3 regions of the Paenibacillus sp. FSL H8-0332 genome follow, and region 3 is predicted to be linked to each of the others. Evidence: predicted binding sites of a transcription regulator. Region 3 holds the regulator's gene; each other region holds the start of a gene.
The links. Region 3 encodes Rex, which represses fermentation and respiration genes when NADH is low (regulators of the CRP and FNR family bind a similar motif). Its sites were predicted from a motif close to TTGTGAAATATTTCACAA; they were not measured.
Positions count from the first base shown of each region.

Region 1: NST43_RS28945 (formate/nitrite transporter family protein) is a predicted target of Rex. The motif match lies at 1,888-1,905, and genes of this name have one in related genera.
Region 2: NST43_RS31180 (cytochrome ubiquinol oxidase subunit I) is a predicted target of Rex. The motif match lies at 1,505-1,522, and genes of this name have one in related genera.

Region 1 covers NZ_CP150145.1:6,647,816-6,650,956, reverse strand. Annotated here, with positions in the region: gene NST43_RS28955 (formate--tetrahydrofolate ligase) at 1-19, shown strand, start outside; gene NST43_RS28950 (FAD-dependent oxidoreductase) at 415-1,779, shown strand; gene NST43_RS28945 (formate/nitrite transporter family protein) at 2,008-2,835, shown strand; gene NST43_RS28940 (hypothetical protein) at 2,951-3,141, shown strand, end outside.
Region 2 covers NZ_CP150145.1:7,133,486-7,136,626, forward strand. Annotated here, with positions in the region: gene NST43_RS31180 (cytochrome ubiquinol oxidase subunit I) at 3-1,391, opposite strand; gene NST43_RS31185 (cold-shock protein) at 1,621-1,851, opposite strand; gene NST43_RS31190 (cold-shock protein) at 1,943-2,143, opposite strand; gene NST43_RS31195 (trypsin-like peptidase domain-containing protein) at 2,538-3,141, opposite strand, start outside.
Region 3 covers NZ_CP150145.1:4,397,853-4,400,993, forward strand. Annotated here, with positions in the region: gene NST43_RS18980 (DUF5590 domain-containing protein) at 1-26, opposite strand, end outside; gene NST43_RS18985 (amidohydrolase) at 56-1,357, opposite strand; gene NST43_RS18990 (redox-sensing transcriptional repressor Rex) at 1,347-1,997, opposite strand; gene dinG (ATP-dependent DNA helicase DinG) at 2,136-3,141, opposite strand, start outside.

The sequences.
Region 1 (3,141 bases), 2.2 Mb from region 3:
AATTTCGGGTCTTGAATAAGACATCCTCAGCTTATAGTTGTAGTTTGGCCTCACTTTACCGCAGGTATGCTGCGGAGGGTGAGGCTATTTGGTATGCAAACCGGATGCACTGCGTAGGCCAGGTTTCCTCCTGCTGTTTCCTGCTCCTGGCAGACATAATGCCCCTCCTCCGGGGGAAACTAAGCCAAGGTTGAAGAGTGCAGCGGCAGCACAAATGGAGTGGATGATGCGGTGAAACTCCAAAGTTATTAAAATTTGAAATTGTGAACATTGTGAGAAAAATCACAAAAGTGCTTGTAATGTGACAAATATCACAATATAATCAGTGTATAAAGTGAAAACAATCACAAACGTAACCAAACGTAAACACAAGCCCTACTAAATAAGCTTTTCAACTTGGAGGAGGAAGAAATCATGAAAGTAGCAGTCATTGGATGTACCCACGCCGGAACGGCCGCCATTGTAAATACCGCACAGTTATACCCGGATGCACAGATTACGGTGTATGAGCGCAACGATAATATCTCATTCCTGTCTTGCGGCATTGCCTTATACGTTGGCGGTGTGGTCAAGGACCCGCAGGGACTATTCTATTCCTCCCCGGAACAGCTGGCCGCGCTGGGAGTGCAGACGAAGATGCGCCATGAGGTAATCAACGTGGACACCGCCCGCAAAACCCTGAAAGCCCGCAACCTCGTGACCGGCGAGGAAATGGAAGATACTTTTGACAAATTGATTATGACTACAGGCTCATGGCCGATTGTGCCTAAGCTCGAAGGAATAGACATGGAGGGCATCCTGCTCTCGAAGAATTACAATCACTCCAACACCATTATCGAAGAAGCGCAGAAGGTGAACAGAATCACTGTGGTCGGTGCCGGATATATCGGGGTTGAGCTGGTGGAAGCTTTTCAGATGAATGGCAAGGAAGTTACGCTGATTGATGGGGAAGACCGCATCCTGAGCAAATATCTTGATGAAGAGTTCACCGCACCGATCCAGCAGTCGCTTGAGGATCACGGCATTAAGCTGGCGCTGGGCGAGAAGGTCGCCTCCTTCGCAGGGGAGAACGGCAGAGTGACCAAGGTGATTACGAGCAAGGGTGAACATGAGACGGATCTGGTCATTCTCTGCATTGGCTTCCGTCCGAATACCGAGCTGCTGAAGGGTCAAGTGGATATGCTGCCGAACGGCGCGATTATGGTCAACGATTATATGCAGACCAGCCTGCCGGATGTCTATGCTGCCGGTGACAGCTGCGCGATTCATTACAATCCAACTGGTAAACACGCATATATCCCGCTGGCCACCAACGCAGTGCGTATGGGAACCCTGGTCGCCCGCAATCTGGTCTCGAACACGATCCCTTACATGGGGACGCAAGGAACGTCGGGCATCAAGATCTATGAGGACAATATTGCCGGAACCGGACTGACGGAAGAGGCTGCCGCAGCCGAGGGAATGAATACGGAAAGTGTGATGCTGATTGACAACTACCGTCCGGAGTTCATGCCAACCTTCGAGCAGGTTCAGGTAAAAGTGGTCTTTGACCGTGCCACCCGCCGCATTCTGGGCGCGCAGATTATGTCCAAGATGGATCTGACGCAGTCGATCAATACTGTATCGGTCTGCATCCAGAATAAGATGACCGTTGACCAGCTGGCCTTCATCGACTTCTTCTTCCAGCCGCATTACAACAAGCCTTGGAACTTCTTGAACACCGCAGGCCTCCAGGCTCTGCCGAAACTGGCTGCAGTCAAAGAACCTGTACATGTATAAAAGCTAACATTTTGCCGGAGCCCGCTTAGGGCTCTTTTTTTGTGCAAGGGTAGCCGGGAATGAAAAAAACATTCCGTGCCGCAGGCTTTTATGGTAAATTTGACATGTCAGTGAAAACTTTCACTTGGGTTTTCGGATAGTGACTTTTATCACGTTAATGTGATTGTGATCACGTTACAATGGCATAAAGGAACAAATTTTAAGTAATATTAGAAGGGGATAGGAATCATGGCTTATAACAAACCGCAGGGAATCGCTGAAGTGACGGTAGAGAACGGAGTTAAGAAGGCACATAATCCGCTCAGCACTGTACTCATTCTTGGTTTTCTGGGAGGAGCGTTTATCGCGCTCGGATTTTTGCTGGATATTCGTGTCATTGCAGGTGCTCCTGCCGAGTGGGGATCAATTGCCAACTTCATCGGGGCTGCGGTGTTCCCGGTCGGACTGATCCTGGTGCTGCTTGCGGGCGGGGAGCTGCTGACAGGGAATATGATGGCTGTGCCGCTGGCTTTTATTGCGAAGAAGATTTCCTTCTGGGAAGTCATTAAGAACCTGGTGCTGATTACACTCAGCAACCTGGCAGGCGCCTTGTTCGTCGCTTATTTCTTCGGTCACATCGTTGGCCTTACATCAGATGGTGTGTATCTGGAGAAGCTGGTAAGTATGGCGGAGCATAAGATCGATGCTACGTTCCTGCAGGCTTTTATCTCCGGGATCGGCTGTAACTGGCTCGTAGCGCTGGCGGTATGGCTGTCGTACGGGGCAGATAATTTCAGCGGCAAAATCCTCGGTATCTGGTTCCCGACCATGGCGTTTGTGGCCATCGGCTTCCAGCACGTTGTAGCTAACATGTTCCTTATCCCTGCTGCGATCTTCGAAGGACATTTCACCTGGAGCCAGTATGTGGCCAACTTCGTTCCGGTCTGGCTGGGCAATCTGACGGGCGGCGCGATCTTCGTGGCTGCGGCGTACTGGATGGCTTATCTGCGCAAGGAGCCGGGTGCTGTGAACTCGGCCACGGGCATCCCTGCTGCGGGCTTGAAGAAACATGCTTAATCAATATCGAACCTGACCCGGTGTGAATCGCCGGACTGTAACATAGCTTGGTCAAAGCACTTCCTGCTTCTCGGCTCCCTGCTTCAAGGGATTCGTAGAGACAGGGGGTGTTTTTGTGTTAAGTACAGCAGAATTATCCTCCGGACAAAACAAAATTCACCGTGCAATCCGATTCGGGGGAACGAAATCGGATCTCACGGTGAATAAAATAGGGAGTGTTTCATATGGATCATTACCCCGGGTTCCGGGGAACGAATCAGTGCCGGTAAGGTATTTTTGTTTACGTGTGAAAGAGCGGGTTATAGA
Region 2 (3,141 bases), 2.7 Mb from region 3:
GGTTAGCCCTCCTTGTTATACGGATCGTGGGATTCACCATGTTCGTTATCCATAGCATAAGGACCTTTTTTGATCACTTTGACGAACAGGCCGACCAGCACTGCACCCAATATGGCATAGATTGCGTTAAAAGTAATCACCGAGAACAGCACCTGTCCGCTGGTAATATTAGGCGATACACTGTCTTCTGTAGTCATAAGTCCGAATACAGTCCATGGCTGACGCCCGATCTCTGTCATAATCCAGCCGGCCGTGTTGGCAATCGGTGGAAGCAGCAGTCCCCAGAACATGAAGCGCATGAACCAGGTATTGGGTCTGTCCATCTTTTTACGCCACATAAGGTAGATGGCATATACCCCAAACAGCATCATCAACGTGCCGGCAGCAACCATGATCCGGAAGCTCCAGAAGGTTGTTTTGACCGGCGGAATATAATCTCCTGGTCCGTAGGCTACTTCATACTCCTTCTGCAGCTCCAGCATCCCCTTCACATCACCGGAGAATTTACTGTAGGACAGGAAGCTCAGCAGATACGGAACCTGAACTTCGTTGCTGTTGGTCTGATTCTTCACATCGATATTGGCAAATACCGTCCAAGGTGCCGGGTCGCCGCTCTCGCCCCACAACGCTTCGGATGCGGCCATCTTCATCGGCTGTGTCTCTACAAGATATTGGGCCTGTGCATGTCCTGCGACCGCTACTCCGAAGGAAGAAATAACCCCTACGATCGCTGCAATCTCGAACGATTTCCGGAAAAAGGCGACGTCCTGCTTCTTCAGCAATTTGTAAGCACTGATCCCTGTCACCAGGAAGGCGCCTGTAGCGTAGGCGGCAAGCACTGTATGCGGAAATTCCACCAGCAGCTGGCCGTTCGTAATCAGCGCGAAGATGTCATTCATCTCAGCCCGCCCGTTATTCAATGTGAAGCCGACCGGATGCTGCATGAACGAGTTAGCCAGCAGAATCCAGAATGCCGACAGCATCGTCCCCAAGGCGACCAGCCAGATGGATAATAGATGAATCCGCTTGGATACCTTATCCCAGCCGAAGATCCAGATTCCGATGAACGTGGACTCCAGGAAGAAAGCCAGCAAAGCTTCAATCGCCAGCGGAGCCCCGAACACATCACCGACGAAGCGCGAGTAGTCCGACCAGTTCATTCCGAACTGGAACTCCTGCAAGATCCCTGTTACTACGCCTACTGCGAAGTTAATCAGGAACAGCTTCCCCCAGAATTGCGCCATTCTTTTGTACTCTTCATTGCCCTTTCTTACGTACATGGTCTCCATAATAGCAATTATGAGCGCAAGTCCGATCGATACTGGCACAAAGAAATAATGAAAAATTGTCGTCGACGCAAATTGAATACGTGACAGCAGTACTGTATCCATATTTCTCCCCTTCCTTCTCCCCATTCGTTATGTCTATTTTGTCAAATTTCCGACGCCTTAAGTGTGATAATTATCACATCAAACACCCTGTTTAGGTATGAAATTTAAAATATTTGTGACAAATATCACAATATTGCACATAGAAAGCAAAAAAAATAAGACGGTTTCACCGTCTTACATTTTCCAGCATGTATAGTATATAGTTGTCTTGGCTCATAAAGGCATTGGTCTAGGTAATCGAAGTACCCTTCTTAAGCGATTTGAGATCGCCATTTGAATTAAGCAATTGCGGCAGCATCTTCATGCTACGAACCATTGGGGAATGACAGAGACGGCAGGAAGGCGCATGTTCAAATGCGAAATTATCCCTCATCCATCCATTACACTCATCGTTGGTACATGCCCATATTGCGGTATTTTCTTCTGGTACTTCCTCCAAAGGCTTCTTCCGGTAGTTCATTGCCGTTCCTCCTTCCTTTATGTTGCAAGCCCAGTAACGATAAAAAAAGACCGTCCCAACTTTCACAAGCGGGGACGGTACCTTCTATTAATTACAGTTTTACAACGTTTTCGGCTTGTGGTCCGCGGTTGCCTTGAACAACGTTGAATTCAACGCGTTGGCCTTCGTCCAAAGTTTTGAAGCCGTCGCCAGTGATTGCGCTGAAGTGAACGAATACGTCGCTTCCGCCTTCAACTTCGATGAAACCGAATCCTTTTTCTGCGTTGAACCATTTAACTGTACCTGTTTGCATGTGTGTTACCTCCACAAATTTAAATTAATATGTTCTTTTTATCTTCAGACAAAGAAAAAATTCACACATTGAGAAAGGTTGTATCTTTGATTGACAGCCCTTTTCAATGCGAGAATTAGGTATCAATTGTATGAATAAATTCATGTTACCACACCTGAATGACAAAGGCAAGCTGTTCTATCCTAATTTCTCCGTTTTTCCCCTTATAAGGACCTCTTCCCAATGTAAGGGCTACCAGTTGGATCAAATAGTAATATTTATTCCCATTGCTACCATTTACCCCATTTTTTCAGCCTTGAAACGACCCCGCCCTCTTCAATTTTTCTTGAAAAGGACAGTCGAACCGTTTCCGTAATCCTGACTGCATCCTTATTATATACGGCCATTTCCAATTTTATTCCTCAGGCTTCTCAAGAAGCTGGACCGTTGTCTGTTTCACTTCGCCATTGCGGTAAAAGGTAATCTTCAGCTTATCCCCGATCTTGGTATGATCGTACAGATATTTGCGAAGCGACAGCGTGGAAGTAATCGGCTTGTCATTGAACTTCGTGATCACATCGTTAAGCATCAGGCCTGCATCCTTCGCCGGTCCCACAGCATCCAGGACCACAACCCCATCGGTTACTACAGACGGAAGATTAAGCTCCTTGCGCTGATCATCAGCCAGCGGCACATACGGATTATTCAAATCAACTGAATATACCCCAAGATACGAACGGGCTATCCGGCCTTTGGAAGTCAGCTCATTGGCTGTATCCAACACATGGTTGGCGGGAATCGCAAAGCCCAGTCCCTCCACACCCGTATCGGAAATCTTCATCGTATTAATACCGATTACCTTACCGTTCAGATCCACCAGTGCGCCGCCGCTGTTGCCCTCATTAATGGCAGCGTCCGTCTGGATCACTTCCTGCTCCCAGTCGTACACGCCATCCTGGTTCAGTGACACCGGTATCGTCCGCTCTGTATAGCTGACAATGCCGGAAGTCAACGTATCT
Region 3 (3,141 bases):
ATCCATTTTCTCCTCTTCTTCTTCACCACGCTGCTTCCTTTCCCGTTCCCCTGAGTTACCGTTTAAGCAGGCTCTCGAACGTCTCCTGTGCTTTGTGACGGATGGCTTCTTCATCAAGTGTCAGGCATTGTCCATGCTTCACAACCTGCTGGCCGTTCACCCATACATGCTCCACATCCTTGGCGCTGGCCGAATATACAGCATGGGAGAGCAGATCGGTATGCGGCAGCATATGCGGCTGGTCAATATCAAGCGCGATGAAGTCAGCCTTCATCCCTGCTGCAAGGCGGCCTACACCGCTTAGGAAAATAGACTGCGCTCCGTACTCCGTAGCCATCAGAAGCGCCTCAGGAGCCGGTACCGCTGTTGGATCACCGCTTACGCCCTTGTGGATCAGCGCAGCCAGCCTCATCTCTTCGAACATATCCAGATTGTTGTTGCTTGCCGCGCTGTCCGTACCCAGGGAGACCTTAACCCCGGCTCTCAGCAGCTCCGGAACACGGGCAACACCGCTGGCCAGCTTCAGGTTACTGCCGGGGTTATGCGACACGCCAACGTTATGGCGGGCCAGAATCCCGATTTCCTCATCGTTCAGATGAACCCCGTGGGCAATAAGCGAAGGACGGGTAAACATCCCCAGCTTCTCCAGATGTGCGACCGGACGAAGGCCGTAGTCGGCCACGTTCTGCTCCACTTCATGGCGCGTCTCGGACATATGGGTATGCATCGGCAGATCCAGATCATGGGCAGCCTGCACAAACTTCATGAAAAACTCTGGAGGACAGGTGTACGGGGCGTGCGGCGAGAGCATGGTCGTAATTCTGCCGTCAGCCTTGCCATGCCAGTTACGGGCAAAAGCAATCGCCTCAGCGAGCTTGGATTGCTGTACATCTTCCGGGCACAGCCCAATTACGCCGCGCATCAGCACAGCACGAATACCGGACTGCTCGGTCACTTCCGCTACCCGGTCCATATGATCATACATATCGAGGAAGGTTGTTGTGCCGCCCTTCAGCATTTCCAGCACGGACAAAGAAGTTCCCCAATATACATCATCACCAGTGAATTTCTCTTCCATCGGCCACATCTTCTCTTGCAGCCAAGTCTGAAGCACCATATCGTCGCCGTATCCGCGCAGCAGTGACATGGCAGTATGTCCATGGGTATTGACCAGACCCGGCATGAACAGCAGACGGCTGCCGTCTACGACCTGAGCGCCATCCTCCACTGCCGGCTCAGCTTCACCTATGTAAGTAATCAGGTCATCATCCAGGGTCATATACCCGCTCAGCACTGGCTTATCGCTGCCGGGAACCAGAAAGTGCCCATTCTTGATTATCGTGATCTTACTGCTCATCTTCAGCCGCATCCTTTCCATCATGCAAATAATAGGCCAGGCTCTGCAGATCTGTAGTGAAATCAGCGGCGTGAATCCGGATATTGGCAGGCGTCTTGAGAATAACCGGTGCGAAGTTCAGAATCGCCTCAATGCCGGAATCCACAAGAATATCGGCTACATTCTGGGCTTCGCTGTCGGGCACAGTAATGATCCCGATCCGGATTCCCTGCGAGCGGATTGTACTGCTTAGCTCCTCCATCGGCTGCACAACCAGCGAGTTGATCTGCTGGCCCACCTTCGGCGGATAGGCATCGAAGATGGCAGTGATCTTCATCGTATCCTTCAAGTAAGCGTTGTAGTTAGACAAGGCATGACCGAGATTACCGGCTCCAACCAGTGCAACATTAATTTGCTGGTCAAGCTTCAGGATGTGACGAATCTTCTCAATCAGATAGGACACATCGTAGCCGATGCCTTTTCTGCCGAAATCACCGAAATAAGCCAGATCCTTGCGGATCTGGGCGGGGTTCAGATCTAGCTTTTGGCCAAGCTCCTGAGAAGAGACTGTGGAGATTTCACGTTTTTGGAGATCGTTCAGGAACCGCAGGTACACTGGAAGTCTGCGAACGACGGCCTCCGATATTTTATCCGATTTCATGTATTCTCCTCCTTAAAAGTTTTGTTAGACCCGTACAATTATAGCAACCGTACCCCGCCGCCTGCCGGAGTGGCAGAGGAGGCGGGAACGGATCATCAGGTTAATCATGACTTATTAATAATAGCAATAGCGGATGAATTAGGAAACCCCACCGTCTTCCAGCCATTCGGCGATTCTCGGAACCATCTGCTCGGTGAGCATATGCTCCATCTTGGGACCGGGGAGCGAGTACAGGAAGTACTTCCCGTAATAGGATTCAATCACTCTGGTGTCATAGACAATCACGATCCCCCGGTCCTTCGCCGTACGGACCAGCCGCCCGAAGCCCTGCTTGAAGCGGATAACGGCCTGCGGCACGGACAGCTTCATGAACGGGTTCTTCTTCTGTGCCTGAAGCAGCTCCGACTTCGCCTCAGCCAGCGGGTGATTCGGCGGCTGGAACGGCAGTCTGACAATCGCCAGGCAGGTCAATGCTTCTCCAGGAATATCAACCCCTTCCCAGAAACTGCTGGTACCAAGCAGGACGGAGGCCGGGGTGTCCTGGAAGCGGCGGATCAGCTTGCTCCGGCTGCCGCCCTCCACGCCTTGTCCCAGCACCGCGATATCCTGCGAGGCAAGTGCCTCCTTCAGCGGATCGTAGACCTGGCGCAGCATTTTGTAGGAGGTGAACAGCACCAGCATCCGTCCCCGTGTAGCTACAGCCGTCTCAGCAAGGGAGTGGACTAGCGTGTCCACGAATCGGGCATCCCCTATACTTCCCTTAACGCTCGGGAAGTCGCGGGGAATGACCAGCAGTGCCTGCTCACGGTACTTGAACGGCGACGGAAGCAGCGCAGTCATCAGACGCCCTTGCTCCGCAGCCTCACCAAGGCCCAGGTTATCCATCATGAACTGGAAGGATTTATCCACCGATAAGGTGGCCGAGGTCAGGATAATGCTCTTCTTCTTGTCGAAGAACAGCTCCCTGAGCTGGGTGCTGACATCTACGGGAACGGCATACATTTGCAGCGACTTGCCCTTATAATTGCCGCTTCCCTCCAGCCAATACACAATATTCTCATCATTCAGGCTCATGAAGAAGCGAATCTGCTCTCTAATGGATGCCAGGTCCTTGAACAAGCCGCCTATATCCGTCACAAGACTG